3 regions of the Paenarthrobacter sp. NPDC091711 genome follow, and region 3 is predicted to be linked to each of the others. Evidence: riboswitches for the same ligand, from Rfam matches in the RefSeq annotation. Region 3 holds a riboswitch; each other region holds the start of a gene.

Region 1 (4,211 bases), on a different contig from region 3:
CCACGCATCCAGCATCGAGTACTTGGATTCACGCGCCCACGTCCGTTGCCCGCCGCCGAAACCGCGTGCTTCCATGGTCACTGCCAGCCGGGAAGCCCTGCGGACGGCTTGGACCAACAGGCCAAAGCTCTGGCCGAGGGTTGCTTTCAGCCGTTGGAACGGGCTGCCTTGGGACCCCACGCCACGGGCCCGGCGGGCCATTCCGATTGTTTGCCATTCCTCAGCCATCAGCCCCACCAGCCGCATCGCCGCGAGGGAGCCCAGGACAAAGCGGTGCGGCAGCTTTGCCTTCTGCGCCAAGGCATCAGCCAAGTCGGTGGGATCGGTGCAGGTCATCAGAAGGATCGCCGGCAACGCAATCGCCAAGCCGCGCAGCATGAAACCCAGCCCCAGCTCCAGGGAACCTTCGCTGATGGACCAGAGTCCGACGTCGAGCAGTACAGCGCCGCTGTCCGCCGCCACAATTGCGGTGCTCCAGCCGCCGATCGCTGCCGCGATGATCAAGGGCCAGGCCCGCTGCCACAGAAGCCTGAGGGTGAGTCCGGCCAGCGGGAAGAGCGCCAGTTCCGCAAGGAGTGCCGTGGAGGCGGAGACCCAGTCGATGGACAAGGCCAGCACCAGGGAAATCAGGAAGACGGACGCGAACTTGGCCAAAGGGTTGGCTTTGGTCAGGAGGGCGTGGTTCCCGCGCAGGTTCAGGGCGTCCCTCATGCTGCACCCGCTTCCTGACGCGTGGCTTCACCCTGTTGGACCGGGCCGAGCCGCAATTCCGTTCCGCCGAGCACGGCACTGAATTCTTGGTCGTGGGTCACGGAGACCACCGCGGTTCCGGCGTCCAGCAGCTCGGAAAGGAACGACGCCAGTTCTGCCCAGGTGTTAGCGTCCTGACCGAACGTGGGCTCGTCCAGGACAAGCACTTTCGGATGGGCCGCGAGGACCGTGGCCACCGAGAGTCGCCTCTTCTCCCCGCCGGACAACGTGTACGGGTTGGCATCCACCAGGTGCGTCAACCGCAAGCGCTCCAGCAGTTCATCCACGCGGTCCTCGCCGTGGCCAAGATGCTTCGGACCAAACATGAGCTCATCCAGGACGTTGCCCGTAACGAACTGGTGTTCAGGTTCCTGAAAAACCGTCCCAATGCGGGAAATCAACTGCTCGGCTTTCCACTTGTACGGATCAATGCCGGCGCCCTCGGAAAGCTCGACGGCGGCACTGACCTTGCCGTCCACCGGCGCCAGAAGACCGGCCAACGTGAGCGCAAAAGTGGACTTGCCGGCACCATTCGGACCCGTGATGGTCAGTGCCTGGCCGGCCCTGACCTGTGCGCTGATGCCCATCTGAACCGGCACGGGCGGGATGGTCTTGAAGCCCTTGCGTCGTGGCTTTTCCCGGGAAACAGCGAGGTCCTGCGACGCGAGAAGTAGCTGTGCGGCGTGGGTCTCGTTGCTGCGCTCCCGGGTTGCCGGGACGTATCCAGGCACCCAGACGCCGGCTGACATGAGCATGCTGCGGGCTTCTGAAAGGACGTGATCCGGCGGGCCGTCCAGGAGGACTCCCCCTGTGGCCCCGGCTGCGCCAGCGGAGCCGTGAGCCGCGGTTGACCCCGGCTGCAGGACCACAATCCGGTCCACCAGGTCCTTCCACACGGATACGCGGTGTTCCACCACAACAAGGGTGGCGCCGGTCTTGTCCAGGCACCGCCCTACCGCATCACGGACCTCCAGAACGCCGGCCGGATCCAAGTTGGCCGTAGGTTCGTCCAACAGGATCAGGCCGGGTCGCATCGCCAAAATGCCTGCCAGCGCAAGGCGCTGCTTCTGGCCTCCGGAGAGTGCCGCCGTCGGGTGATCCAACGCCAAACCGCCGCCTGCCGCGGTACGCAAGCCGACGTCGTCGAGCGCTTCATGGACGCGCGCCCAGATCTCCTCCCGCGGGACGGCCAGGTTCTCCGCACCGAACGCGACGTCGTCCCCCACCCGGGAGAGGACCACCTGCGTTTCCGGGTCCTGCTGCATCAGCCCGGCGCGGCCACGCTGCTCACGGGGAGCAACGCCGTCGATCAGCAGTGAGCCGGTTTCATCCGAGTCGTCTTCCTCGTCACCCAGCACGCCCGCCAAGGCATGCAGTAGCGTGGACTTGCCGGCGCCGGAAGGACCCAGCAGCAGCACCCGCTCCCCCGGTTCAATCCGAAGGTCGAGGCCCTGAATGGCGGCTTGGGCCCGGCCGGAATGCCGCCACCCCCAGCCCTCGGCTGAGATGGCGGCAGGCCGCACCGCGCCGTTTTGCGTGGCGGACATCAGTTGAAAACTGGCTCCGAAGCGGCCTTGCGCGAGGCGAAGGAGCTCAGCACGCCGGTCTTCGCCAAGCCGCGCGTCGCAGCCCAGGAGAGTGCGCCCGCGATGATCGCCCCGGAAATGGTGGTGAAGGTGATGTACGCCAGCTTGTCCACCGCCTCGTAGGCGATGTTCCAGCCCCAGGGCAGGAAGGAGTCGTTCAAACCGCAGAAGAGGCCCGCGCCAGCGCCCGCGAGGAGGGCCGTGGGCAGGTTGAACTTCTTGTACCGGAACGCAGCGAAGATGAGCTCGGCGCCCAGTCCCTGCAGAATGCCGGAGATGAGCACAGTGGTGCCGTACTGCGAACCCATGATGAGCTCGCCCGTGGCGGCCACAGCTTCGCAGAACAGCGCTGCACCCGGCTTGCGGATAATGAGCATGCCCAGGACAGCGGGGATCATCCACCCACCGGCGATCAGACCGGTGAGCGGCGGATACGTCGCGTTCATGGGGATGGATACCAGTGCCGCGCCTTGGGACCATGCCCAGAAGATCACGCCGCCGGCAATAGCGATCAAAGCCGCCACAACAATGTCTACAACACGCCAGTTATAACTGGTCTTCTTCACGTTTACCGTGGTCATTTTCTGCCTCCTGAGGTTACAGGAGGGGAAAGTGCTCCCCGCAACCCGGTTGGCCTGCGCCCCCCGGATCCGGACACTCTGAGAAGCTCGACTCCCTTGCGCCGGTACTAACCGGATCAGGTTCGAGGGTCTGCGGCTGTCCGCACTCTCAGCGCCCTCGCGTCTCCTGCATCTCTGCAGGGTCCGACGGCGGCGCTCCCCTGTCGTTATCAAATCTGCCCTGATGGGCTGGTTCAGTTTACACCTGAGCCCGTGGCGGGTGTTGCTGTCCAGTCACAATCGCCTTCCGGGGGCTGCGGGGTGCGTTGCGAGGCCCGCTCTACGCCCTCCCCCCGCGTTTTGGCACGCACACCAGGCCCCACAACGAGTACGGGGTGCGTTGCGAGGCCCGCTCTGCGCCCTCCCCCCGCGTTTTGGCACGCACACCAGGCCCCACAGCCGGACCTGAGAGAATGAACCAGCAGACGTCACCGCGGCAAAGGGGCACATTTCATGACTGACCTTCCCAAGCAGGACCCACCCAGCACTGAGGGCACTGTGCCGCAACCACGTCTCGCCGCAAGCGTTATCTTGCTCCGCGACGCCCCGGACGGGCTCGAAGCGTTCGTCCAGCACAGGGTGGACACCATGGACTTCGCCGCTGGCATGGTGGTCTTCCCGGGAGGACGCGTGGACTCTGCGGACGGGTCCGGGTGGGACTACCCGGCGGAACTGCTCGAACGGCACTCGGCAGACTGGAACCAGAGCTCCATCGGGGCGGAGCCGGGCGAAGCAGCGAGGAATGCCGGGACAGTGCTGACAGCCGCAATCCGCGAAGTCCGTGAAGAAGCCGGACTGAACATCAACGCCGCTGATCTCCGTCCCTGGGCCAACTGGGTTACCCCGACGGACATGCCCAAGCGCTTCGACACCTACTTCTACGTCGCCAAGCCCGCCCCAGGGGCTGAGCCCCAGCACCAAACCACGGAGGCCTGGAAATCACTCTGGATGCCGGTGGCCGGAATTCTCGCCTCCGAGGCGGCGGGCACCCTGAAGCTGATGCCACCCACGTATTACCTGCTCAAGGAAATTTCCGGGTTCCTGACGGTGGACCACGTATGGTCGGCCGAACACACGGTTGTCCCGGTCCTGGCGCCGGTTGGCTCCATGGCCGCGTTCCTGAAGGAACGGGAAAACCGCCGCTGACAGTGTTCGCCCTGCGTTGCAGCTAGGCTGGGGACATGAATCTCTTCCTCAAGCTACTGGGTACCGGAGTGAGCCTCGGAGCGGGCTTCGTCGGAACCAAACTCGTCAA
Region 2 (4,211 bases), 350 kb from region 3:
CTGAAGTCAATGGCCTGCTGGAGCGGTTCGCTCAGGCGCAGAAGATGATGAAGAAACTGGCCCAGGGCGGTGGCATGCCGGGCATGCCCGGGATGCCTGGCCTCGGAGGCCCCGGCGGCGGACGCAAGAACGGGAAGAACGCCCCGAAGAAGAAGGCTCGCTCGGGCAACCCTGCCAAGGCAGCCCAGGAGCTGCGTGATGCCGAAGCCAAGCGGGCAAACGCTGCCTCGGCAGCCCCTACTGGAGCGGCTTTTGGTCAGGGTGCAGCGGACTTCGATCCGTCATCGCTCAATCTTCCCAAGGGCTTTGACAAGTTCCTCGGAAAGTAGATATTGCGTCCTAAGGAGCCGGGCCTCCCGGTTCCTTAGGATGTCAGAGCCGTGGAATAGGCTGAATCAATGCATAAGCAGCGCGTAGTTTTCGTCCACGGCCTGGGCAGTTTCGGTGCTGCGGCGTGGCCGAAGCAACATGGCATGGCCCTCGCTTATGATGCCCTCTTCCTTCGGCGGCACGGCTTTGACGCCGTCGCCGAACCAACGGAATCCAATGTGGCGGCGGACGTTGCCATTGTGATCAATGCCTTGATTGATTCCGGTGGGGGCCACATCGTGGCACACGAGCAAGGCGCCATCTCCGCCATGCTGGCAGCAATCGAACGTCCCGAGCTGGTGCATTCGCTCACTTTGGTGGAGCCCGCATGTTTGTCCCTGACGGCTGAGCTTCCGGCTACGGGTTCCCACCGGGCACTCATGGAACCGCTGTTCGACGCCCGCACGCAACTCAATGACGCCGATTACCAGCGTGAATATTTCCGTCGGGCTTTCTCTGCTGAAACGGGTGGGCTGGACACTGCAGAAGCCCGGCGTTCCGCCCGCAGGCTCCGGCTCCAGGCACCGCCATGGGAGGCGCCGCTCCAGATCGTTCCAGGGGTCCCCACCTTGGTCCTCACCGGCGGTTGGGAACCCCTCTACGAGGAAATTGCGGGCTACCTCCAGGAAACCGGTGCCCTCCGCCGCGTGGCAGCGGGCGGACACCGGCCCCAGGATTCCGTTGACGGCGATCAGGCTATCCGCTCGTTCATCGCGGATGTGGGCCGGGCGATGTCAGTTCAGGCCTCCTGAGCTGCTGCCTTGGTTCGCGGGGACCTGAAGCTCCGGCAGGTACACCTTTCCCCCTGAAGCCAGGAACTCGTCGCTCTTTTGGCGCATCCCGTTATACATTCCTGCGATTGCAGCCTGGGATTCTGCCGAACCGTATTCGTCGCGGATGTCCTGGCTGATGCGCATCGAACAGAACTTAGGTCCGCACATGGAGCAGAAATGGGCGGTTTTGGCGGGTTCTGCAGGCAGTGTCTCGTCGTGGAACGCTTCCGCGGTGACAGGGTCCAGGGACAAGGCGAACTGGTCCCTCCAGCGGAACTCGAACCGCGCCTTGGACAGCGCATCATCACGTTCGTGAGCTCCCGGATGTCCCTTGGCGAGGTCTGCCGCGTGCGCCGCGATTTTGTACGTGATGACGCCAGTCTTGACGTCGTCCTTGTTAGGAAGCCCCAAGTGCTCCTTCGGGGTCACATAGCAGAGCATCGCGGTGCCGTAGCGTGCAATTTCCGTGGCGCCGATGGCTGAGGTGATGTGGTCATAGCCGGGGGCGATGTCGGTAACCAGTGGACCCAATGTGTAGAACGGCGCACCCTTGCACAGCTCCTGCTGGCGCTCAACATTCTCCCGCACCAGATGGAAGGGAATATGTCCGGGACCTTCCACCATGACCTGGACGTCAAACTCCCACGCCCGCTGTGTCAGCTCCGCGAGTGTATCCAACTCGGCGAACTGCGCGGCGTCGTTGGCGTCGGCAATGGATCCGGGACGCAGCCCGTCTCCCAAGGAGAACGCCACATCGTACTGGGCAAAGATTTCGCAGAGCTCGTCAAAGTGCGTGTAGAGGAAATTCTCCTGGTGGTGAGCAAGGCACCACCCGGCCATGATGGAGCCGCCGCGGGATACGATGCCCGTGACCCGGTTGGCGGTCAACGGCACGTACCTGAGCAAAACGCCCGCATGGATGGTCATATAGTCCACGCCCTGCTCGCACTGCTCGATCACGGTGTCGCGGAAGATCTCCCACGTCAGCTGGTTGGCCTCGCCGTTCACCTTCTCCAGCGCCTGGTAAATGGGGACTGTTCCGATAGGAACGGGCGCGTTGCGAATGATCCACTCACGCGTGGTGTGGATGTCATCTCCTGTGGAGAGATCCATCACTGTGTCAGCACCCCACTGCGCCGCCCACTGCAGTTTGTCCACTTCCTCGGAAATGGAACTGGTGACTGCCGAGTTGCCGATGTTGGCGTTGATCTTGACCAAGAAGGCCTTGCCGATGATCATCGGCTCGGATTCGGGGTGGTTGATGTTGTTCGGGATAATCGCCCTTCCCGCGGCAACTTCGCTGCGGACGAGCTCAACATCGCAGTTCTCCCGTAATGCGACGAAGTGCATCTCCGGAGTCACGACGCCTTGTTTCGCGTAGTGCATCTGGGTGACGGTCTTACCGTCGACGGCGCGGCGCGGCACCGGCCGCGCGCCTTTCCACTCCGCTGAAGATGCTCCTCGCCGAACTGCGGATTTACCGTCATCGAGCAGGTTCCGTTCGCGCCCCGAATACGCCTCAGTGTCTGCACGGGCTTCAATCCATGGGGTACGGAACGGCTCCAGACCTACCACGGGATCGCTGCCCGGGCCTGCTGTCCGGTAAACCTGCAGAGGCGGGTTGGCCAGGCCATTGGGGGAGGGTTCCAACGCGATCTCCGTAACGGGGACCCGAATGCCATGGTGGGGATCCTCCAACCAGGCCAGCGAGTGGGACTTCAACGACTGCGTGATGGACTCGATTTGGCCCGCGTTCGTCCCGTTTTGGCCCGCGTTCTTTCCGTTTTGGGCAGGGCTGTGCTGTGTTTCTGTGGTGCTCAAGGGAATACTCACTTCCTTCGCCGGCATTACCCGGACAGGTTCAACGGTCGCAGACTGCGTCAGTCCGATCTCAGCCCCTGCAGGGGCCCCCGTGTGGTCGTAGACGAAGCTACCACAGCTCTGAACAGCGGCCCAGTCACATGCTGGCAACGGGCTCTGTCGCGCTGCCCCGCTACGCTTTTACCATGGCCACCATCATCGAATTCATTGGACCTGTGCTCGTCTCGGCGAACGAGGAGCGCCAGGGGATGTGGTCCGTGGATGGAGTTCTGACCTTCCAGCGCCCCACGGTCATGCCGGACGTTGTGTTGGAGGGGTGGGTTCTGCCTGGTTTGGTGGATGCCCACTGCCACATCGGACTAGGGGCAGGGGGAGCGGTTGACGAGCAAACCACCCTGGCTCAGGCCCACACGGACCGCGACGCCGGAACGCTGCTGATCCGCGATTGCGGATCGCCCAGCGACACGCGCTGGGTCCAGCAGCGGTCTGACTTGCCCCGACTCATCCGTTCAGGCCGGCATATTGCCAGGAGCCGGCGCTACCTCCGCGGCCTGGGCCACGAGATTGAACCGGAGCAGCTGGTGGAGACCGTCCGAAAGGAAGCCAGGGACGGTGATGGCTGGGTGAAACTGGTGGGCGACTGGATAGATCGTGGCGTTGGCGATCTCACCGCATCGTTTCCGGCAAAGACCGTGAAGGACGCCATCGCGGCGGCGCATGACGAAGGTGCCAGGGTTACGGCTCATTGCTTCGCCGAGGACACCATCGACGACATGCTCGATGCCAATATCGATTGCATCGAGCACGCCACCGGCCTCTTGCCTCGGCACATTCCGCGGTTGCTTGAGCAGTCCGTACCGATCGTGCCCACCTTGGTCAACATCGCGACTTTCCCGGATATCGCCGCGCAGGCAGGGCCAAAGTTTCCCGAGTACGCAGTCCATATGACTCGCCTGTGGGAGCGCCGGCGGGAGCGCGTGCTGGAAGCATTTGAGGCAGGCGTTGCGATCTATGCCGGGACCGATGCGGGAAGCGTCATCAAACACGGCAGGATTGCGGACGAAATGATGGAACTGCACGACGCCGGCCTGCCGCCTGCCGCTGTCCTGGAGGCCGCCGCGTGGGGTGCCCGGGCATGGCTGGGAGCCGAGGGCATCAGCGAGGGTGCCCGGGCCGACGTCGTGTTGTGCAGTGACGACCCTCGACGCCGCCTGGCCACGGTCACTGACCTCAAACACGTAGTCCTTG
Region 3 (4,211 bases):
GCCGGATATCGCTCGGGTTGCGCGGCGGCACCTGTCTTCGCAGCTGCTTCGCTCACTGCAGTGGCAGCGGCGACGTCTCGTTGGGTTACCTGTCCGCCAGCATCATGGGAGACGTAGCGCAGGAAGACCCTGTTGTAGCGCCACTCCAGATCCGGATGGTGATTTTGTTCTTCGGCGATCTGTCCCACCGCGGCGATGAGCGCAAGCGCGTTCGCCGCCGTCGAGGTTTTATAGACAGTCACCAGGCCTTCCTGGTACTTCCAGTCCGGAAGGAGCCCGAGGGCAGCGTTGATGGCTTCCTCAGTCAATTGCTCGTCCTGACGTGCCATGACTGCTCCTCCTCTTCAGGACTGTTCCGAAGAGCCGATCAGAGGAACTCCGCCCGGCCTTCCATCGCAGAGGACGCCAGTGCATGCTCCCGTCGGGGAATCCGGCCAGCTTGTTTCGCCAGCCTACCGGCGATGACGGCGTGTTTGAAGGCTTCACCCATCTGGACCGGGTTCTGCGCCCGGGTCACAGCGGTTGCAAGCAGGACGGCGTCGCAGCCCAGCTCCATGGCAAGGGCGGCGTCGGACGCGGTCCCGATTCCGGCATCGAGCACCACAGGCACGGAAGCCCGGGACACGATCAGCTCAATGTTGTGCGGGTTCAGAATGCCAAGGCCGGTCCCGATGGGCGATCCCAGCGGCATGACGGCGGTGGCGCCCAGGTTCTCGAGCCTGAGCGCTAGAACGGGATCATCATTCGTGTAGGCGAACACCTTGAAGCCGCGGTTAACCAGTTGTTCCGTCGCATCCACCAATTCCACGGCGTCAGGAAGGAGCGTGTGTTCGTCGGCGATGACTTCCAGTTTCACCCAATCGGTCTCCAAGGCTTCCCGAGCGAGCTCAGCGGTCATCACGGCATCCTTGGCCGTAAAACAACCGGCGGTGTTGGGCAGGACGCGGATGTTGTGGTCAACCAGGAGCTGGAACAGCGATCCCGTTTCAGCCGGCGAATAGCGGCGCATCGCCACTGTAGTGAGCTCCGTCCCCGAACTCAGAAGCGCAGCCCCCAGGCCATCGAGGCTCGGCGCTCCGCCGGTACCCATGATGAGTCTGGAACCGAGTTCCACGCCATCGATCACCAGGGCGTCGGTGGGGGCGCCAGTGGTGCGAACGTCAACGTTTGATGTTGTCATGCTTCAGCCTCCCTGGACTGCTGTTACGAGTTCGAGTTCGTCTCCGTCGGCGAGCGCCGTCACGGCCCATTGGCTGCGCGGCACCACCTCGGAATTACGTGCGACGGCGACACCCAGCTTTCCGCCGTCGGCCGCCTGTCCGCGGCGGTCCAGGACCCGGCCGGTCATGGCAGTGACGAGGGTGCTGACGGATGCGTCGTCGGCCACTGCGTGATCGTTTCCGTTGAGTTTGATATTCATGCGGTTTCCTCGGTAAGGGTTTTAGCCGCTGGTGCGTGTACGGCAGGTGTGAGTACGGCTGATGAGAGTAAAGGGGAAACAGAGGCGTTGCCCCCGAATCGATCGGGCAGGAAGGGATTCCACCGGGGGTCCTTGGAGCCGTTGATGAGTTCTCCCACGATCTTGGCGGCCACGGGAGTCAGCAGGACTCCGTGGCGGAAGAAACCAGTGGCGATCACCAGGCCCTCAACGTCGCCGTTGGGACCGTTGACCCGTCCAAGCAAGGGTGCATTATCGGGAGTTCCAGGGCGGGGGCGGGCCGTTGCCTCCAGCAGTTCCAGCTCCGCGACTGCGGGCACCAGCACTTGGGCGTCCCGCAGCAACTGGTACACCCCGCCCGCGGAAACAGCGTTGGAAGCCGTTGACAATCCGTCTTCGCGTTGTGTCGCTCCAATGACCACGGTGCCATCATCCCGGGGCACGATATACACCGGCACGCCACGAACCATCCCGCGAACCGTGGACGAGACCAAGGGCCGCAGGTGTTCGGGAACGCGGAGCCGGAGGATGTCGCCGTACACCGGCCTCACTGGAAGGTTCAGGCCCTCAGGAAGCCCGCACAGGTGAGGAGCTCCCAGTCCGTTGGCCACCACCGTCTCCCGGGCGTGGACGAGGCCGCCGGATTCGAGCTGAACACCAGCGACCCGTCCGCCGTCCCACAGCAGGCCGCGGGCCGGCGAAGACACGGCGTATCCCTCATCTGCCCCATACACCCAGGATTGGTGGTCCGGCTCATGGGATGACAATCCTGCCACGAGGCATGCCGCCAGTTTCCTCGGATCCACCTGGTGGTCGGCAGGAATGTCGAAGGCGCAGGAAATCTGTGGGCTGAGAAGTGGCTCGCGTTGCCTTGCGTCCCGCAAGGCCAGCGGTTCAACACCTAAACCGGCGGCAAGCTGCACAGACCTCAAGTCTGCGAGCGCCCTGCGATCGGCGGCATCGGCGCCTACGGCGAGGGTCGGCGTCGTGCGGTATCCGCTGTCCCTTCCCCTTTGGTGAAGGGACTCCACAAAGGAGGGCCATTGTTGGGAAGACACGAGCATCAATTCCAGGAGGTCTTCCTCCTGGTAGTGCAGTTCGCTGACAGGTGCAAGCATTCCGGCTGCCGCGAACGTTGCGCCCGAGGCCGGGTGGGGATCGATCAGCACCACTGAACGGCCCAGTCGCCTGGCTTCGTGGGCGATGCCGAGACCTATGATGCCCGCGCCGATGACGGCCACATCTGCCTGGAGGTGGGTGTGGCGGGGATCTGCCATTCGTTTCCTTCCCTACGCCGGTACTAGCCGGATCAGGTCAAGCGGTCGGCTCTGAAGCCCTCTCAGCCGGACAGTCATATAACGACCCTCGCGGCTCCCGCAGTACGTGCCCAGTTTAGAGGAACTACTCTGGTTTCCATGACCCAGCCTGACACCCTCGCCTCCGCCCGTCTCTACCTGTGCACCGATGCCCGCAAACGGCAGGGCGATTTTGAAGACTTTGTGGACGCCGCTTTCGAGGGCGGCGTGGACATCATCCAACTCCGGGACAAGACCCTGGAGGCCGCGGAGGAACTTGAGATGTTGGCCGTGCTGCGGAGCGTTGCGCAACGGCACGGACGGCTTTGGGCCGTCAACGACCGGGCGGATGTTGCCAGTATTTCCGGGGCTCCCGTGTTCCACATCGGGCAAAAGGACCTGCCACTGACAGCTGCCCGAACCCTCTTGCCGAACGTCACCGGCATCGGCCTGTCCACCCACACACCGGAACAGATTGACGCAGCTGTGGCCACTTCCCAAGGCCCCTTGGGACTGGATTACTTCTGCGTGGGTCCGGTCTGGGCTACACCCACCAAACCCGGCCGTGCTGCTGTTGGTCTGGGCTTGGTCACATATGCCGCAGAAGCGGAGAAACGTGCAGGCGGCGGTGTGACTCTTCCGTGGTTCGCCATCGGCGGCATCGACCACAGCAACGTTGAACAGGTGGTAGCCGCGGGGGCCAGCCGCATCGTCGTCGTCCGTGCCATTACCGAGGCAACGGACCCGACGGCGGCGGCGAAGTCGCTGTTGCAGGCGTTGGACACCGTCCAGCGCTAGTGGGCCCTGAGGCGGTGGCGTCTACGCCGTCAGGCCCAGGCCTGTCATCCGGCGTGCGTGCTTTCCGGCGAGTTCGGTCGTCAAGGTTTTCACCGCGGCCCGCGCGTCCCCGCCACTTTTCAGCGCTGGGCCCAGCAGGGGGTGGTCCATGCCTACGCGCTGCGCCTGCGTCAGAGCCTCTCCCACCAAGCGGCGGCCCCATAGTGCAAGGCGCGAGGCCAGCCGCGGGTCATCGGCCAAGGCCCTCCTGAGCAGGACGCGAAGGACCTCAGTGGCTTGGTCCGGGGAAGCCACGCGCTCAACAAAATGTTGCGTTGTTGGGTCGAGGAACGTCGAGACAGCCTTGTAGAAGTCAGATGACACGGTGTCGATCACATAGGCCTTCATGAGCGATTCGAACCAGTCCCCCGGCTTGGTGCGCTCGTGGAAATGATCGAAGGAACGCTGGAACGGCAGCATCGCATCTTCGGGGTCGACGCCCATCTCCTTCAACCGGTCGCTGAGCAGTGCGAAATTGCCGTAGGCGCCCACCGCGATCTTCGCCAGCACCGCCCGGTCATGGAGTGTGGGTGCATAGCGTGAATCCAATGAGAGCCGCCCAAAAGCGGACAACTCCCCATACGCCATGGCGCCCAGCAACTCGCCGGAGAGTTGCCCGGTGGAGAGTTGCCCGGCAGAAG

What was found. Region 3 has a riboswitch for thiamine pyrophosphate ahead of thiO (glycine oxidase ThiO). Riboswitches for the same ligand answer to the same signal wherever they lie in the genome.
Region 1: linked by a shared signal. The riboswitch ahead of ACIQH5_RS15490 (ECF transporter S component) and the one ahead of thiO (glycine oxidase ThiO) in region 3 are both predicted to bind thiamine pyrophosphate.
Region 2: linked by a shared signal. The riboswitch ahead of thiC (phosphomethylpyrimidine synthase ThiC) and the one ahead of thiO (glycine oxidase ThiO) in region 3 are both predicted to bind thiamine pyrophosphate.

The regions. Positions count from the first base shown of each region.
Region 1 is NZ_JBIVTF010000010.1:92,937-97,147, reverse strand. It holds gene ACIQH5_RS15500 (energy-coupling factor transporter transmembrane component T family protein) at 1-711, opposite strand, end outside; gene ACIQH5_RS15495 (ABC transporter ATP-binding protein) at 708-2,297, opposite strand; gene ACIQH5_RS15490 (ECF transporter S component) at 2,297-2,917, opposite strand; TPP riboswitch at 2,993-3,129, opposite strand; gene ACIQH5_RS15485 (NUDIX hydrolase) at 3,410-4,102, shown strand; gene ACIQH5_RS15480 (DUF4235 domain-containing protein) at 4,138-4,211, shown strand, end outside.
Region 2 is NZ_JBIVTF010000004.1:379,258-383,468, forward strand. It holds gene ffh (signal recognition particle protein) at 1-329, shown strand, start outside; gene ACIQH5_RS09610 (alpha/beta fold hydrolase) at 399-1,121, shown strand; gene thiC (phosphomethylpyrimidine synthase ThiC) at 1,104-2,963, opposite strand; TPP riboswitch at 2,959-3,066, opposite strand; gene ACIQH5_RS09620 (amidohydrolase family protein) at 3,149-4,211, shown strand, end outside.
Region 3 is NZ_JBIVTF010000004.1:27,994-32,204, reverse strand. It holds gene ACIQH5_RS08080 (4a-hydroxytetrahydrobiopterin dehydratase) at 1-329, opposite strand, end outside; gene ACIQH5_RS08075 (thiazole synthase) at 368-1,180, opposite strand; gene thiS (sulfur carrier protein ThiS) at 1,184-1,420, opposite strand; gene thiO (glycine oxidase ThiO) at 1,417-2,715, opposite strand; TPP riboswitch at 2,708-2,826, opposite strand; gene thiE (thiamine phosphate synthase) at 2,854-3,531, shown strand; gene ACIQH5_RS08055 (ferritin-like fold-containing protein) at 3,553-4,211, opposite strand, start outside.